2 regions of the Spiroplasma culicicola AES-1 genome follow, and region 2 is predicted to be linked to the other one. Evidence: a T-box and tRNA genes for the amino acid it is inferred to sense, from the RefSeq annotation. Region 2 holds a T-box; the other holds one or more tRNA genes.
The links. The T-box of region 2 lies ahead of SCULI_RS03020 (valine--tRNA ligase). A T-box ahead of a tRNA ligase gene usually reads a tRNA of that ligase, here a tRNA-Val.

Region 1: it has a tRNA-Val gene. The T-box ahead of SCULI_RS03020 (valine--tRNA ligase) is inferred to sense a tRNA for this amino acid. The anticodon was not compared.

The regions. Positions count from the first base shown of each region.
Region 1 covers NZ_CP006681.1:159,028-166,780, reverse strand. The annotation lists gene potB (spermidine/putrescine ABC transporter permease) at 1-464, opposite strand, end outside; gene potA (spermidine/putrescine ABC transporter ATP-binding protein) at 457-1,515, opposite strand; gene SCULI_RS00765 (Cof-type HAD-IIB family hydrolase) at 2,337-3,161, opposite strand; gene trxA (thioredoxin) at 3,166-3,468, opposite strand; gene SCULI_RS00755 (Cof-type HAD-IIB family hydrolase) at 3,473-4,321, opposite strand; tRNA gene SCULI_RS00750 (tRNA-Leu) at 4,420-4,504, opposite strand; tRNA gene SCULI_RS00745 (tRNA-Lys) at 4,510-4,585, opposite strand; gene SCULI_RS00740 (hypothetical protein) at 4,627-5,007, opposite strand; tRNA gene SCULI_RS00735 (tRNA-Thr) at 5,081-5,156, opposite strand; tRNA gene SCULI_RS00730 (tRNA-Val) at 5,167-5,242, opposite strand; tRNA gene SCULI_RS00725 (tRNA-Glu) at 5,260-5,335, opposite strand; tRNA gene SCULI_RS00720 (tRNA-Asn) at 5,344-5,419, opposite strand; gene SCULI_RS00715 (hypothetical protein) at 5,525-6,841, opposite strand; gene SCULI_RS00710 (hypothetical protein) at 6,981-7,349, opposite strand; gene SCULI_RS00705 (hypothetical protein) at 7,474-7,753, opposite strand, start outside.
Region 2 covers NZ_CP006681.1:649,033-656,785, forward strand. The annotation lists gene SCULI_RS03010 (ComEC/Rec2 family competence protein) at 1-208, opposite strand, end outside; gene SCULI_RS03015 (hypothetical protein) at 534-1,013, opposite strand; gene SCULI_RS03020 (valine--tRNA ligase) at 1,160-3,808, opposite strand; T-box leader at 3,859-4,040, opposite strand; gene SCULI_RS05695 (hypothetical protein) at 4,099-4,248, opposite strand; gene SCULI_RS03025 (hypothetical protein) at 4,328-4,681, opposite strand; gene SCULI_RS03030 (hypothetical protein) at 4,754-5,437, opposite strand; gene SCULI_RS03035 (hypothetical protein) at 5,777-6,310, opposite strand; gene SCULI_RS03040 (hypothetical protein) at 6,311-6,610, opposite strand; gene SCULI_RS03045 (Pr6Pr family membrane protein) at 6,869-7,741, opposite strand.

The DNA.
Region 1 (7,753 bases), 490 kb from region 2:
TTTTTAGCCATTAATTTACTTTTTAATTGAGACATTACTAAGGCAATTGGATATGCCATAGTAACAGCTATAATACTTGCAATAACTGCATATAATAGTGATAATCCCAATACTATCATAATGCTTGATGATGTAAAGAAACGTACAAAGTTTTCTAGATTTAATTCAAACTTAATACTATTTCCTGTTGGATTAATAATTGCAAAAAGAATAATTCCTACTAACGGAAGAATTACTAAAAAACCCATTGTTACCATAAATGGTAACAAAACAGGTCAAATTTTGCCTTTTAATGATTTGACAATTTTAAAATTTCCAATTTTTTCTTTAAAACTTGCTGTTTTATATACAAACTCTTCTTCACTTCCAATTGATTCAATGTCTTCAATCGCTTCTAATTCATTTTCAATATCAAAGTTATCTTTAATTTCAACAACTTCGTTATTTTCAATATTATTATTCATCGATTTCCTTTCACATTACATGAAGATCATTTGCAGCTCATTTAATTGAAACATTTTTGTCAAAATCATGAAATTCAGTTGTATGAGCTATGTAAGTTCTATTTTCACATTTAATTGTGATTTCATAGTGAACTCCTTTGAAAATAATATTTTCAACAATTCCATCAAAATATCCTTTTCCAGGTTCACCAATTTTAATATCTTCTGGTCTAATAACAATATCAATGTTAGTTTGGTTTTCTCCAAATCCTTTATCTGTACAGTCAAATTCTTTTCCATCAAATTTTAAGCGTAAATCTTTAATCATTTCTCCATCATTAATGATGTTTGAAACTCCAATAAATTGAGCAACTCATCTATTTTCAGGTTCATTATAAATTTCTTCTGGAGTTCCAATTTGTTGGATTAATCCTTCATTCATAACAACAATACGATCACTTAAAGTTAAAGCTTCTTCTTGATCGTGAGTTACCAAAATAAATGTAATACCAATTTCTTCTTGTAGATCTTTTAATTCATCTTGCATTCTTTTTCTCAATTGCACGTCTAATGCAGACATTGGTTCATCTAATAAAAGTATTCTTGGTTTTAAAACAAGTGCTCGTGCAATTGCTACACGTTGTTTTTGACCCCCACTAAGTTCATGAACTCTTTTTGTTTCATGCCCTTCAAGTGAAAACTTCTTAATGTATCTCATTACTTCTTTTTCAATTAAGTCTTCTTTCATTTTTTTAATTCTTAATCCATAAGCAATGTTATCATAAACATCATAATGAGGAAATAGTGCATAATTTTGGAAAATAGTATTAATTTGACGTTTATTACTTGGGATTGGTGTTAGATCTTTTCCTTCGAATAATAAATCTCCGATATCTTGTTTTTCACGTCCACCAACAATATTTAATGTTGTGGTTTTTCCACAACCAGAAGGTCCAAGAAGTGTGATAAATTCACCTTCATGAACATTAAAACTTACACCTTTTAAAACAACTTTACCATCGTAAGTTTTTGTTAAATTACGAATCTCAAGTATGTTTTTATTATTTTTCATAAGTGTATTTCTCCTCTAAAAAATTAAATATTCAAATATGCCGCGTAATCTAAAATTATTACGCATTCAGGGAGAGTCACTCAGTCTCAAGTATCTTTTCAAATCATTCAGTTCGTGTAATAATTACGTCTAATCATTCACTAATGAGATATTGTGAAATATTAATAAAATTGATTAATTCCATATAATTATTACCTCCTTGCCAAATAATTTATTGCTAATTATTATTATATCTATTTTTAAAGAGTATGAATAATATTTTTTCATTCCAAAAATATAAAAAAATAAATTTTTTGCATTTTACTATTGCCTTCAACTATCTTCAATGTTTTATAATTGCAATGAAAGGTAATAAATACGTTTTTAAAACTTTTTGCCTTTTATCAAACCCATGTCAAGACTAAGTTTGATCTCAAAGAAAGTATTTTTAATATAACAATAGTTAAAAATATTAATCAATTATTCCCCAAAGTAAGTGATTTAAATAATTATTTGCAGTCTTGAATACAAATAATACTATTTAATGGGTGGTCCACGTTGAAAATTTAAACAAAGGATTTATGTCCTAACCCCACAATGTTTAATTCACAAAATTATTTTGTGAATAACAACGAATGCTAAAAAATCAAATTTGTATTATATAGGATTTTAAAAATAGCTACGTACATACAAGCCACACGAATAATGTTATATTTCAGTGTGCTTTAAGATTTCTTAAAAGGATAAATATTTATGTTTGAATTGATCACCAAATGTAATTGCACAATAGTCATAGTAATCCTTTCAAACATAAAAAAGCAGTTCTCTAATAAGAACTGCTTTTACTTATTTAAAATAATTTCATTAATCTTTTGAGCAACACCAGATTTTTTATGATGTCCTGTCGTATGAGAAGCAGCTTCTTTAATATGACTTGCTGCATTTTTCATAGCAACACCAACTCCTGCTCATTCAATTGCTCTTTTATCATTATCTCCATCACCAAAGTACATTACTTCTTCTTGTTTGATATTATAAATTTTTGAAACTTCTTGTAAAGCATATAATTTATCAACACCAACTGGACTGATTTCAATATTCATTGTTTTATTTGATACATAACTTCAAGAAAACATTTCATAATTCTTAGCAGCAAATTTTGGTTTTGCTGCTAAGATATTTTTTTTCTTACCATAAGCAATAACTTTGTACGCTTTTTGATCTGTTTTTTGATTATCATAAACAAATGCTTTTCTACCTGATATTTTTTTCATAAATCAAATAAAAGCACCTCTATTTTTAATAACATATGTTGATTTTGGATCTTCATTGTATGAAAAACAGTTAATCTTATTTTCAACAGCGTTATCATAAATATATTTGACATCATCAATAGAAAATAATGTTTCTTTAATTTTTTGAAGTTTTTTATCTTTATCGTATTGATAAATTCCCCCACCATTTAAGCAAATAATGTATTCATTGTTATCAATAATACCAATTTCTCTAGCAATTGGCTCAACTCGAGAAGCACTTCTACCTGTTGCAATACAGATTTTAATGTCTTGTTCTCTTGCTGCTTTAATTGCTTGAATATTTTGTTTTGTAACCTTTTTACGGCTTCCCAATAATGTACCATCAATGTCTAATGCAATTAATTTAATCATTTAATTATTTTGAAAAATCAACTAGTTGATCTTTTCCCATCATTCCAACGTGTCTTGCAACTTCTTGCCCATTTTCAAATTTGATAATTGTTGGGATTGATCTCACTTCGTATTTATTTGCAATTTCACCTAATTCATCAGTATTTACTTTTACAAATGCTGTATTTGTATTTTCTGTTGAAACTTGTTCAAAAATTGGTGCTAGCATTTTACATGGACCACATCAGTCAGCATAAAAGTCTACTAAAGTTGTTCCTTGTGAAATTTGTGTGTTGAATTCATCAACTGTATTTAAAATTTTTGCCATAATGTTATTCCTCTCTTAAGATATTTTGATTAATAAAGTTGGCAACTCCATGTTCATTATTTGAAGATGTATGGAATTTTGCTAATTGTTTTAATTCTTCCATTGCATTATTCATTGCAACAGGGTATTGTGTCATTTTAAACATTGGTATGTCATTGACACTGTCACCGAAACAATAAACGTCACTATTTGATTCATCTAATCCAAGATGTTTTAAAGTGTATTGAACTGCTTCACCTTTATTGATTCCTTTTGTACATAATTCAAAGACACGATTTGTATATTGTGTAATATCTAACTGTGTTTTTACAAAAGCAAATTCTTCTAAAAACTCAGTTCTTTGTTCATCTGTTGCATTATCTGCTAAAATGATTGTCAAATGATTAACTGGTGTTTCTATTTCTTCAAAAGAAGAAATTACTTTGTAATCAATATTCATAATATCGCTTCAATATCTTGAGTTTTCACCATCACCATAAACATAAGTAATGTCATTTGAAAAGTAGTGAACTTTGTACTTTCCAATTTTACCATAAGTGGTTTTAAAAATATTTTCTAACATTGTATTGTCAATATAGGCTTCTCTAATATATGTTTGTGTTTTAAAATCATATATATGAGTTCCATTGTTGGCAATTGCAATTCCTTGGTGTTTATCAATATTTAAATTAACAGCTTGTTGAAAGATAGCATCTTTTGTACTTCTTGCCGTAATTGGTATAAAGTAATGTCCTTTATCATAAACATCTTTTACCATATCGATTGTCACCTGGTTAAATGTGTGATCAGATTGTAATGCTGTTCCATCTAAATCTGAAAATAACATAATCTTTTTTGTTTCTTTTTGATTCATGATATATCACCTCTTTTAATTATATAGTATATATCATATAACAAAAATAAAGACAATAAAAAAATCCCAAAAATTTGGGATTTTTATTTTCTAATTAATGGTCCGGAATAAGGGACTTGAACCCCCACGTATTACTACGCCAGATCCTAAGTCTGGTGCGTCTGCCAATTCCGCCAATTCCGGATGCGTGGTGTCCCGTATAAGACTCGAACTTATGACCCACTGGTTAAAAGCCAGTTGCTCTACCGACTGAGCTAACGAGACAAAATTTGACAAAAATATAATATCACATTTTTACTAAAGTATTATAAATTTTCTCTATTATCTTTAATAAAGAAACTTGAAGCAACAATTATTATTACTGCACAAATGAAATTCAAAATTCAAAAGATTCAAGTAACAAAGACTCATGATGCAAGTATTACTAGAATTGAGTATGCAATCCCAATAATACCTCCTACAAATCTTTTTGAAATTTTCTTTTTATTTAATGAAAAAGCTGCAAAAAATATTAATCAAATAATATTACAAAGAATATAGAATAAAGTTAAAGCAAACCCAAATCCTCTTTCATCATAAATACCCAGTTCTTTGGCAATAGGAACATATAAAAAAGCACTTAGAATTTGAATAACTAAGCCAAAAACCGTACCAGTGATTGCTAAAGCATAACTTGAAGTTCTCATATTTTATATCCCCTATTTATATTATTACATAAAAAAACAATCCCAATAAAGAGATTGTTGCCAAATTCAATTCTGGTGCTGATGATAGGACTTGAACCTACAACCTACTGATTACAAGTCAGTTGCTCTGCCAATTGAGCCACATCAGCGTTAAAAAAATGGTGGAGTGCGACGGGCTCGAACCGCCGACCGCCTGCTTGTAAGGCAGGAGCTCTCCCAACTGAGCTAGCACTCCAACAAAAAAATAAAATATGGTAGCCTGTACGGGGATCGAACCCGTGTATGCACGGATGAAAACCGTGTGTGTTCACCGCTTCACCAACAGGCCATATAAAATGGCGGCTTTTGCAGGACTCGAACCTGCGACCAACCGGTTAACAGCCGGTTGCTCTACCAACTGAGCTAAAAAGCCATATAGAAAAATCTACTTATTCATAATAGCATATAACTAAATAGAAAAGCAAGATTTTTTTATAAATTTTTTTATTTTTACACTACAATTTTAATTCAATCTTATTTATTCTTTACTACCAATGTACTCTCACAAATCAGAGAACATTCCTGCAGATAAGTTATTTTTACCACCCTCAGTTTTAATATCTAAAGCTAATTTTGGAACTCCTAAAAAAGCCCCATAAATATTTAAAGAACTTGGAAAGCTTGATGATCAAGGTACTCCTCCCTGACCACCTGAAGCTTTATTAGAAAGAAGCGCTTCACCAGAGTGGGAATGTTCCTTATTTTCACCAGTAGTAAGACCTTCACTTATACCTGATACAAGTGTAAATCCACTAGGTAATTCTACTTTTTTTCATCCAGATAATAAAGGAGTTCCAATTTTAACCCATTTTCTTTCACCAATAATTCATTTATTATCATCAATTTCTTTTATTCTCTTTTTTAGTTCTTTTATATCTTCATCATACTTTTTATTTGCTAATTTTAAAGTATTTTCAATCCCTCATGCTCATATTCTTCCAATTGCATTTTTTTGATCTGATTCGCTTGAACTTTGATAAACACTAGCATTTATTAATTCTCCAATAGTATCATTTAAATTTATAACTGCTCGTTTTCTGCCTCTATCTGTATCAATGATTGTTGAGTCTGGTCTAAAAGATTGAAATAAAATCTCATCAAAATATCCCACTTCTTCAATTTCATCAATTGGGTTTCCCTCATCATCTGTTTTTTGTTGTAATAATATTTGATCTGTCACTTCTTGTTTTCTATTAATTTGTTTTTGCAAATCTCTAATGTGAACAGTTGTATAAGTATGCTCTTCATAAATTTTTCAATCAATAGTTTCAAAAAAATCATCAATTTGTTTTTTATTATAAAATTGTTCTGGATCTAAAAGATATGGTAAATCATTTTCTTTTAAATATCTTAAATATAATGATTCAATGTTAGCACCAATTCAACTTCTTCATGCACTATCACCAATTATTTTTTCTAAAGATACATTTAAATCATTTTCAATACTATCGCTTCTACCATTATTATAATTTGTTTGAATTGTTTTTGTATTTTGATAAATTACACAATCATTCATTCTTAAATGATCAATTGCTTTATATGTAAATTTTTTTAATTGTTCTTGAACATTAGCATGCAAATCTGATGTTGAAAATATTCTTTCCAAAATATTGCCAACTCTTTGATTTGCCAATTCTTGGGCTGCAAAAGCATTTTTAATGAAAAAATCTTCTGGAGATGTATATCCCAATTTTTGTTGATAAGTTGTTAAATTATTAAATTCATTTGCCAATGATGGTCATTCATTAACATATTCTTCAAAACTTGTTATAGTTCATAGTTTAAAATTAGTCATTTTTTCACTCCTTAAATTTAAATGTCTTAATAAAGAATGATTAAAATACAACTATTAATTATTAAAATATATGCTCAACTTTATTGTAATTCACATTAAAAAATAAAGTTAAAATTATAAATAAAAAGAATAGCTATCGCTATTCTTGTTCAACATCTGGACCAAATCCTAATTCTTTAGTAAAATAATATTCATATTGTATTGCTGGACCTGATCATCACTTATCATTGGTGTTATTAATACTTCCATCTTTCATATAAAATGCAATTCTTGTATTTTCATAAATTCCTTCTTCCAATGTATATTTCTTAATATCACGTTTATCAACTTCGATTATTAATGGACCACCTTCATCTCCTGATGGAATTCAAGATCCACCAGGGCCTGCTTGATGTAACATGTATAACTTAACCATATAATCTCCTTTACATGAAACTACCATTGTTACGGTTGAAACTGTAGTAACTGTAACAGTAAATGCAGTCATCATATTTAAAAATCTTTTCATATTGGCATATCCTTTCGTTTATAAATTTATAATATCAAATTGTTAAATCATTGTTTATAATACAAGAAAATATTGAAACTTCCTATATATTTGATTGTTACTGGACAAAAAAGAATAGCATTTGCTATTCTTGTTCAATATCTGGACCAAATCCTAATTCTTTAGTAAAATATTTTTCATATTCCGATTTAGGACCTGACCAATTACGTTTGGAAGTGCTATTAACTGTTCCATCTTTCATATAAAAATCAATTTCTGTTAAATCTGGATATGCATTATCTCCTCATAATGTATATTTTTTAATATCACGTTTATCAATTTCAATAATAATACTTTTATCTCCTTCAGCTGGAATTCATGAATTGTTAGGTCCAGAAGGCGTCAAAAAATGTAGTGTTACCATA
Region 2 (7,753 bases):
CAGTTTTTATTTGAAATAAAAGTAAATCAACTAATTTATTTTGACGAATTGATAAGTTATAGAAAAAATAACGTAAACCTTTAAAATCATATTTTTGTCAAACTAGATCATTGATTACAAATTTAACATTTTTATCATTTAAATAATCATTAAAATTGAAATCTCAAAAATTACCATTATTACTGAGTTTTTCAAACCCCCCTTCCAATTTTATATACTCCCCTATCGATATCTCAGACCCCCCTATTCATATCAAATAGCGTTGTGTCCCTTTTGAAAGTAAAGAATAATTTTGTTTAACATCATATACATAAAAAATATTGAAATTTTCTAGTAAATTCTTTTCAAGTTTATAAGCAATAATAATATAAATAATAAAGATCAAATAAATTATTAAGAACTTATAACTCTTTTTAATATCTGTTAAGTACAATAAGATAGTTAAAAGATAAATTGTATAAGTTATTACTACTGAATCAATTTTAAGTGTTAAACAACCTAAAAACACACTTAGAGCACAAAATAACAGCCAATTAATATGGATTAATCAATTTTGGTATTGCTTGACTATAAAATGCAAGATTAAATTCACTTCCTACATATATTCTTTTAAGTTCCTTTAAACATTGACTATATGATTTTTGACGATCATTAAAAATCAATGTTGATTTCTTTGCATTATTTTCACTAACCCCTCTAGCTAGAAAAAATGATTGGTCAACTTCAAAACGTGAAGTTTTAATAACTTCAATATTTTCTTTGGGATAGAGTACAATTGTGCGTTTATCATTAAAATCTTTTTGTTTAACAATTGAAAAGAAGTAATAAATTGTGGTGAGTCCCTGCTCTTTAATAATATCTTCTTCCTTTTGATCTCTTAGTTCATGAGTATATTCAAAACTTTCAGGAATTAATTTTTTATTTTTAATATTAATGTCATATTGAATTTTGAAATGAATTTGATTGTCAATTATTAAATCTTGATTAATAAAAGTATTCTTTGTAAAAATCATGATAGCAATCGTTGCTAATAATAAAGTTATTGTTATAAAAATATAAAACAGTTTTTTAATTTTCTCACCCTTTCTAATATTGCTATCACTATTTTTATCGTCAAAAAAAAGATAAAAATTACATAAATTTTTATCTTTTTAAATATTTATTTTTTTAAGTTTGCAATTTTATCGATTACTAATTGATATTGTTTTTCATATTCCTGTGCTTTTTGTTTTTCAGCTTCAACTTTTTGAGGATCTGCTTTAGCGATAAAATTTTGATTTGAAAGCATTTTTTTACTTCTTAAAATTTCTTGTTCAAGTTTATTTTTGCTTTCTTCTAACTCTTTCAATTGTTTTTCAACATCAATAAATGTCGAATTTAAAATTTCTAAAAAGAAATCTGAAACTTGTAAAGAAGTTACTTCTTCATCAAGTTGACTTAGATTAACAGTTGCATTAGTTAAAGTCTTTAAATAATTATTAATTGCCTCTAAATTTAGTTCAACAAAATTTTTATAGTTTGATTCTTTTAAATTTAAACTAAATTCTAATTGCGTTGAATTTTTAATATCTTGATTTGCTCTAAATTCACGAATCTTTGCGATTGCTTCAACAATAACTTGTTCAAATCCTTCAATTGCAAAATCAAATTGTGATATTTTAAATTCTTCTTCAAGAATTGAAGTGTGTAAATCAAGTTGTTGATAAATTTCCTCACTTACAAATGGCATTAAAGGATGTAACATTATTAAAATTTCTTTTAAAACAAATCCTAAAGTTGCTTTTGTTAATATAATTGCATTTTGATCTTGAGAATTTAATTGTGCTTTTGAAAGTTCTAAATATAAACTACAGTAATCATCTCAAATAAAGTTATATAAAACTTTTCCAGCAATTGTAAATTCATATTTTTCCATAGCTTCAAAATATTGTTTTTGAGTTTTTGATAATGAATTTAAAATTCATTTATCACTTAAGTTTGTTGAATCATTAATAACAGATTTAAGTTTTTCAAATTCTTGGTTCGCAATAACTTCATCTAAATTCATCATTACAAAACGTGAAGCATTTCAAATTTTATTAATAAAGTTTCAACTTGAACGAATTTTTTCTTCACTAAATCTGATATCTTGTCCAGGACTAGAATTTGTTAACAAGAAATGACGTAATGAATCTGAACCATATTGATCAATTACATCCATTGGGTCAACTCCATTGCCAAGAGATTTTGACATTTTTCTGCCTTCTTCATCTCTAATTAGTCCATGAATTAAAACATCTTTAAATGGTTTTTCTTTTGTAAATTCCAATGATTGAAATATCATTCTTGCAACTCAAAAGAAAATAATATCATATCCTGTAACCATACAATCAATTGGAAAGTAACGATTAAATAATTGATTGTCGAGTTGACCTTCTCTTCAATTCAATGTTGAAAATGCTCATAGAGCTGAAGAAAATCATGTATCTAAAACATCTTCATCTCTAGTTCAGTTTTCAATATCATTTGGAGGATTAAGCCCAACATATAATTCTTGAGTTTGATTGTGATATCATGCTGGAATTTGATGTCCTCATCAAAGCTGACGACTAATTGTTCAATCATTTATATTTTCCATTCATCTAGTTAAGACTTCATTAAATCTTTTTGGATAAAATCTAATTTGATTATCACTTGCTTGTAAATCTAAAACTTGTTGAGCAAGTTCATCCATTTTTACAAATCATTGTTCAGATAAATAAGGTTCAACAATAGCATTACTTCTTTCAGAATAGCCCACTTGATGAAGTACTTCTTCACTTTTAATAAATAAATCAAGTTGAGTTAATTTTTCAACTAATTGTTTTCTAACTTCAAAACGATCAAGACCATTAAATTCATAAGCCAATTCATTTAAAGTTCCATCAGGATTCATACAATTAACTTTTTCTAATCCATATTTTTCTCCAATTATATAATCATTTGGATCATGAGCTGGTGTACATTTCATAACTCCTGTTCCAAAATCAATTTCAACATAGTCATCACCAATTACAGGAATTGCTTGACCATTAACTGGATTAATAACATTTAAACCAATATATTTTTGATAACGTTTATCTTTAGGATTAACAACCACACAAACGTCACCAAACATTGTTTCAGGACGAGTGGTTGCAATTGTTAGAAAATTATTTGAATCATTTTCAAGCATGTATTTAAAATAATACATAGCTCCTTTTGTTTCTTTATAAATAACTTCAATATTTGAAATAGCAGTTTTTTGTTGAGGATCTCAGTTTACAATTCTTTTTGACTTATAAATTAAACCTTTGTCATACATTTTTGTAAAAACAAAGTTTACCAATTCATTCATTTCTGGAGAATAAGTAAATTTTTCTTTTGAATAATCAAGACCAATTCCCAGTTTTTTTCATTGTTGGCGAATAGTTGATGCATATTCCTCTTTTCATTCTCATACCTTGTCAATAAAAGCTTCTCGTCCTAAATCTCAGCGTGAAATTCCTTGTTCACGTAGACGTTGTTCTACCTTTGCTTGAGTTGCAATTCCAGCGTGATCCATTCCTGGAACTAATAATGTATCAAAACCGTTTAACTTCTTATAACGAATTAAAGCATCTTGAATTGAATAATCTCAAGCATGACCTAAGTGCAATTTTCCTGTTACATTTGGAGGTGGAATAACAATAGCATAAGGTTGTTTATTTTCATCCATTTGTGCTTCAAAATAATGATTATCAATTCAAAAATCATATTTTTCATTTTCAATATCTAAATGATCATATTTTTTTGCTAATTCTTTTTTCATAATTTATTTCCTTTCAAATAAAAGAATTCGTTCCTATTTTTAATTATAAAAATAGGAACGAATTGCATATTAAATCCGCGGTACCATCCTGTTTAGCTTATATTTTTATAAGCTCGCCTCATTTATCTAAAGTTGTTATAGTTATACAACCTTCAAAAACCTATCTTATTAGTTCACACCAGCCACTAACTCTCTGAAAAGATAAATGTTTTTTACTCCTTATAACTTTCAATAAAATTATATCTCAAAATAATACCAAAAGAATAAAAATTGCTTATTGGTTGTGTAAATTATTTAGATTCAATTGATTTATCACGTTTGTCTTTTATCTTAGCCATTTGCTTTTCTTCTTTTTTAAAGTCTTTTAAGGCTCTTTTAAATCAATATCTCTCTGAACTTTTTCTCGCTCCAAATATATCTATTAATAGTCAACTAATCATTTTTAAATAACTCCTTTTATGTTTTTTACTAAAAGGTTTTTGTCCTATTTTGAAATAATACAAAAACCTTTTAACATTTCTAATATTTTATTTTGAATTTATCAATAATATTTCAAAATTCACCATTTTTATATCCTGTGCTATGTTGACCTAAGGGGTTTTCTTTACAAAACTGCCTATTACTATTTATTTCATCATCCAAATATAGTAAATATAAATTAATATCTATTTCACCATTTGAATTTAAATAATATGTAGGATTACAAATTTTATTTTTATCAGGAATATAGTTTTTATCTAAAGCTCGTCTTGTAAAATGATACATATGTGAAGCTGGCAATTTTCATTCTCCTACTATATTTTCATAAATTTGACTCTTAGCTTCAAACTCAACAAAATCATTCAATTCCTCAAATAAATCAAATATTGCCACTTGTAAGCACCCCCTAACATAAATATTGTTATATCTTTTAAAACTAATAACTACAAGAAAAAGAGCTATAAATTAGATTTTATAGTCAACTGCTATTACAAAACTATAAAAAACATCTGCTCTTGCATTTGTAGGAATACGTGCAGTATTTGAACGTACAACTAATTTTGCACTCCCACTTAAAGGTTTATAATAAAGAGAAGTACTATATCCAAATATTCCACTACCTGTTACTTGAAAATAGAAATATCCAGTTGACCCTTTTCCATGTGAAAAGTTATCTAAATCAGACAAATATTTGCTTATTCCATCATTAATTCCTAATGCATAACCAATAATTGTTCCTCATCCAGTTGGATGTGTAATTGTTCCTTCTCAATTTAATATAGATGGAGCTTTTGAAACAGATCAATCATCTGCTCCTAATTGTTCTGCTCTATCTGCTCAATTTAAAGCATAAGTTAAAGCAGTTGGAAAGTAAGCACGGTTTGAAACTACTCCAGAATTGAAAGTAAAAGTTGTAACATCTAATGCAACTTGAGTTTCAATTTTGTAAAACTCTCTTATTAATCCTTTTTCATAATTATATTCAGTATTAATTAAATTAATATCATTATACTTATCATCCATTTTATTAAAATTTTCATCATTGAAATCAATTATGTTACTACTAGTTATCATTTCGTTAAGATTATTTGCTGAAGCAACAACTGGTGTAGACATAAGTGCAAGACTACCTAATAAACTTAATATCATTATATTCATCTCCTTTTAATCAATGGAAATAGGATATTAGTAATAAATAGCTTTTAGAAATAGATATCCTATTTCACAAATATTGTAAAACTTTATTTTAAAAAAGCAATCTAATAATATTAATAATTAAAAAACTTCACTAAATAGTGAAGTTTGATTATAGTTTAAACACCAATTTATTTTATAAAATCAAATAACATTTAAATTGGTGTTTAAAATTTCCGACAAATAAAGTTATTTGATATCTATTATTTAAATTTACTCATAAGTTAAGTTATTTAAAGGTGACTAAAATTTTAAATAACTTCTAAAAACAGTTATGAGATATACACTTGTAAATTATTGGTTAAAGTATTTTACAAGTGGAGGTGTTGTTCCTTTTTTAATCGTTGTTAACATATCCGATTCTTTGGTATTAATAACATTCGTTTCAACTTGTTGCGAATCGCGATCAGTACGTTGTATCTCTTGTTCAAGTTCATGTTCACTATTATTCATAACTTCAATTTCATTTGTTGAAGTTAAACCTTTTGATTGATCGCGAACATTTCTTGAAATTGTTTTATAAACATTTTTGTGAACATTAAGAATTGATATTTTCAATGTAATATAAATAATTGTTAGTCCTGTTGATAATAAGAACACAACTAATCCCAATGAAGATAACATTAAATAAATTTCGTTTGAATAAACAAAACTAAATTTAAAAATAAATGTTGGCAAATAAGGTTTAATAATATCAATAATGTCACTTGTTTGAATTTCTAGTACTTCAGCCAAATTTTGCTCTGTATCAATATAAGAAGAAATTTTAATCAAATAGTAAGTTGATAGTGCTGCAAATGGAGCTAAATAAATTAATAATTTAAACATTTAAATTATATTTTCTTTTTTAAAGATTCAAACTCAAGTATTAATATTTTTTTCTTCAACTTGAAAATTATCAATTAAATCATAAATTTCATCAAAATATTTAAAAATTAAGATCAATGCAATTGAAAAACCAATTACTGTTTTTGCTATAAGTAAAATTCAATATGTGAATTGTGATTTTATTAAAACATCAAAAGCAGGTAAAAAAAGAAAAACAATAGTCAAAATTATTAAAGGTGCAATTCCTCTAATTTGTCTTGCAAATCTTTTTGAAGTTTTATAAATAAGATTTACATTCATCTTTCTAATTTCCTTTCTTATTGAGTAATCATAGTTATTTTACTATATTTAACTTAAAAATTATTATAAAAAAACAACTTTTAATATGTAAAAGCTGTTTAGTATTAAAGATCAAAAAAAGTCTAATTAAATGTGATCGTAAACTCTTTCAATTTAAAAGAGTCTTTTACTTGCTTTATTGGCAAATTTATTTTTTAATCTATCTTCAAATAAGACATAATGCTCATCTAGTTATAACTTGATATTTTTTTGTTTAAATTATTTTTTTAACTCTTTATTAACAGGTTTTACATTTATTTCGCTTTGTGTTTTTCTATTAATAAAGTAATTTGTCAATTGTCCAAATCCAATAATAATTGCAATTATTGCAATAGCTGCAATAAATAATCAAGCAATTCCTGGTAAACCAGCAAGTGCATTTGGGTTATGAATTTCTAAGAAGAAATATGGATATCCACTATGTTTTTGTGCTAATGATCAATCACTTCCATATGCTCTATAAACCATTTCTCCACGAATTAATGCAAAAAATAAATAAACTAAAGGATATGCCATTCCTAAACCAAATTCTTTTTTAAAGAATGCTCCATAACCTCTTTTTTCATATTTAATTGTGTTAAAAAACATTACATAAATTAACATCATTAATGGTGATAAAGTATGAATTGCTGTATTAGTAATTCAAAATTCTGCACTTAATCCACCTTTTGCAGCGATTGGAGGTAATAATAAAAAGTTAAAAATTACTCCTGTAATCATAATATAAACAGTCAAAAGTAAAGTTACTGTTCTTGATAGAACAAAAGAGTTTTTATTTTCTCCTATTTGATATCTATGTTTTGTTGCAGCCACTATAAATCACACAGCAATAAAAATATTTGATTGAATTGTAAAATAACTAAAGAAATTCAGAGTATAACCAAAATAGTCATATCCAATTGGTTCTCCACCTTCTGGTTTAAAAATAGCTCAGCTTGAATAAATTGGATTACCCTCATCATCCATTTTAATTGTATCAATACTTAAAATCCCTGAAATGTATTGATAGATTAGAAATCCAATAATATTTAAAGCACCAATTACTTTAAATCAAAATTTTCAATCTTTTAAATCTTGGACCTTTGTATACATGTCTTATATTTT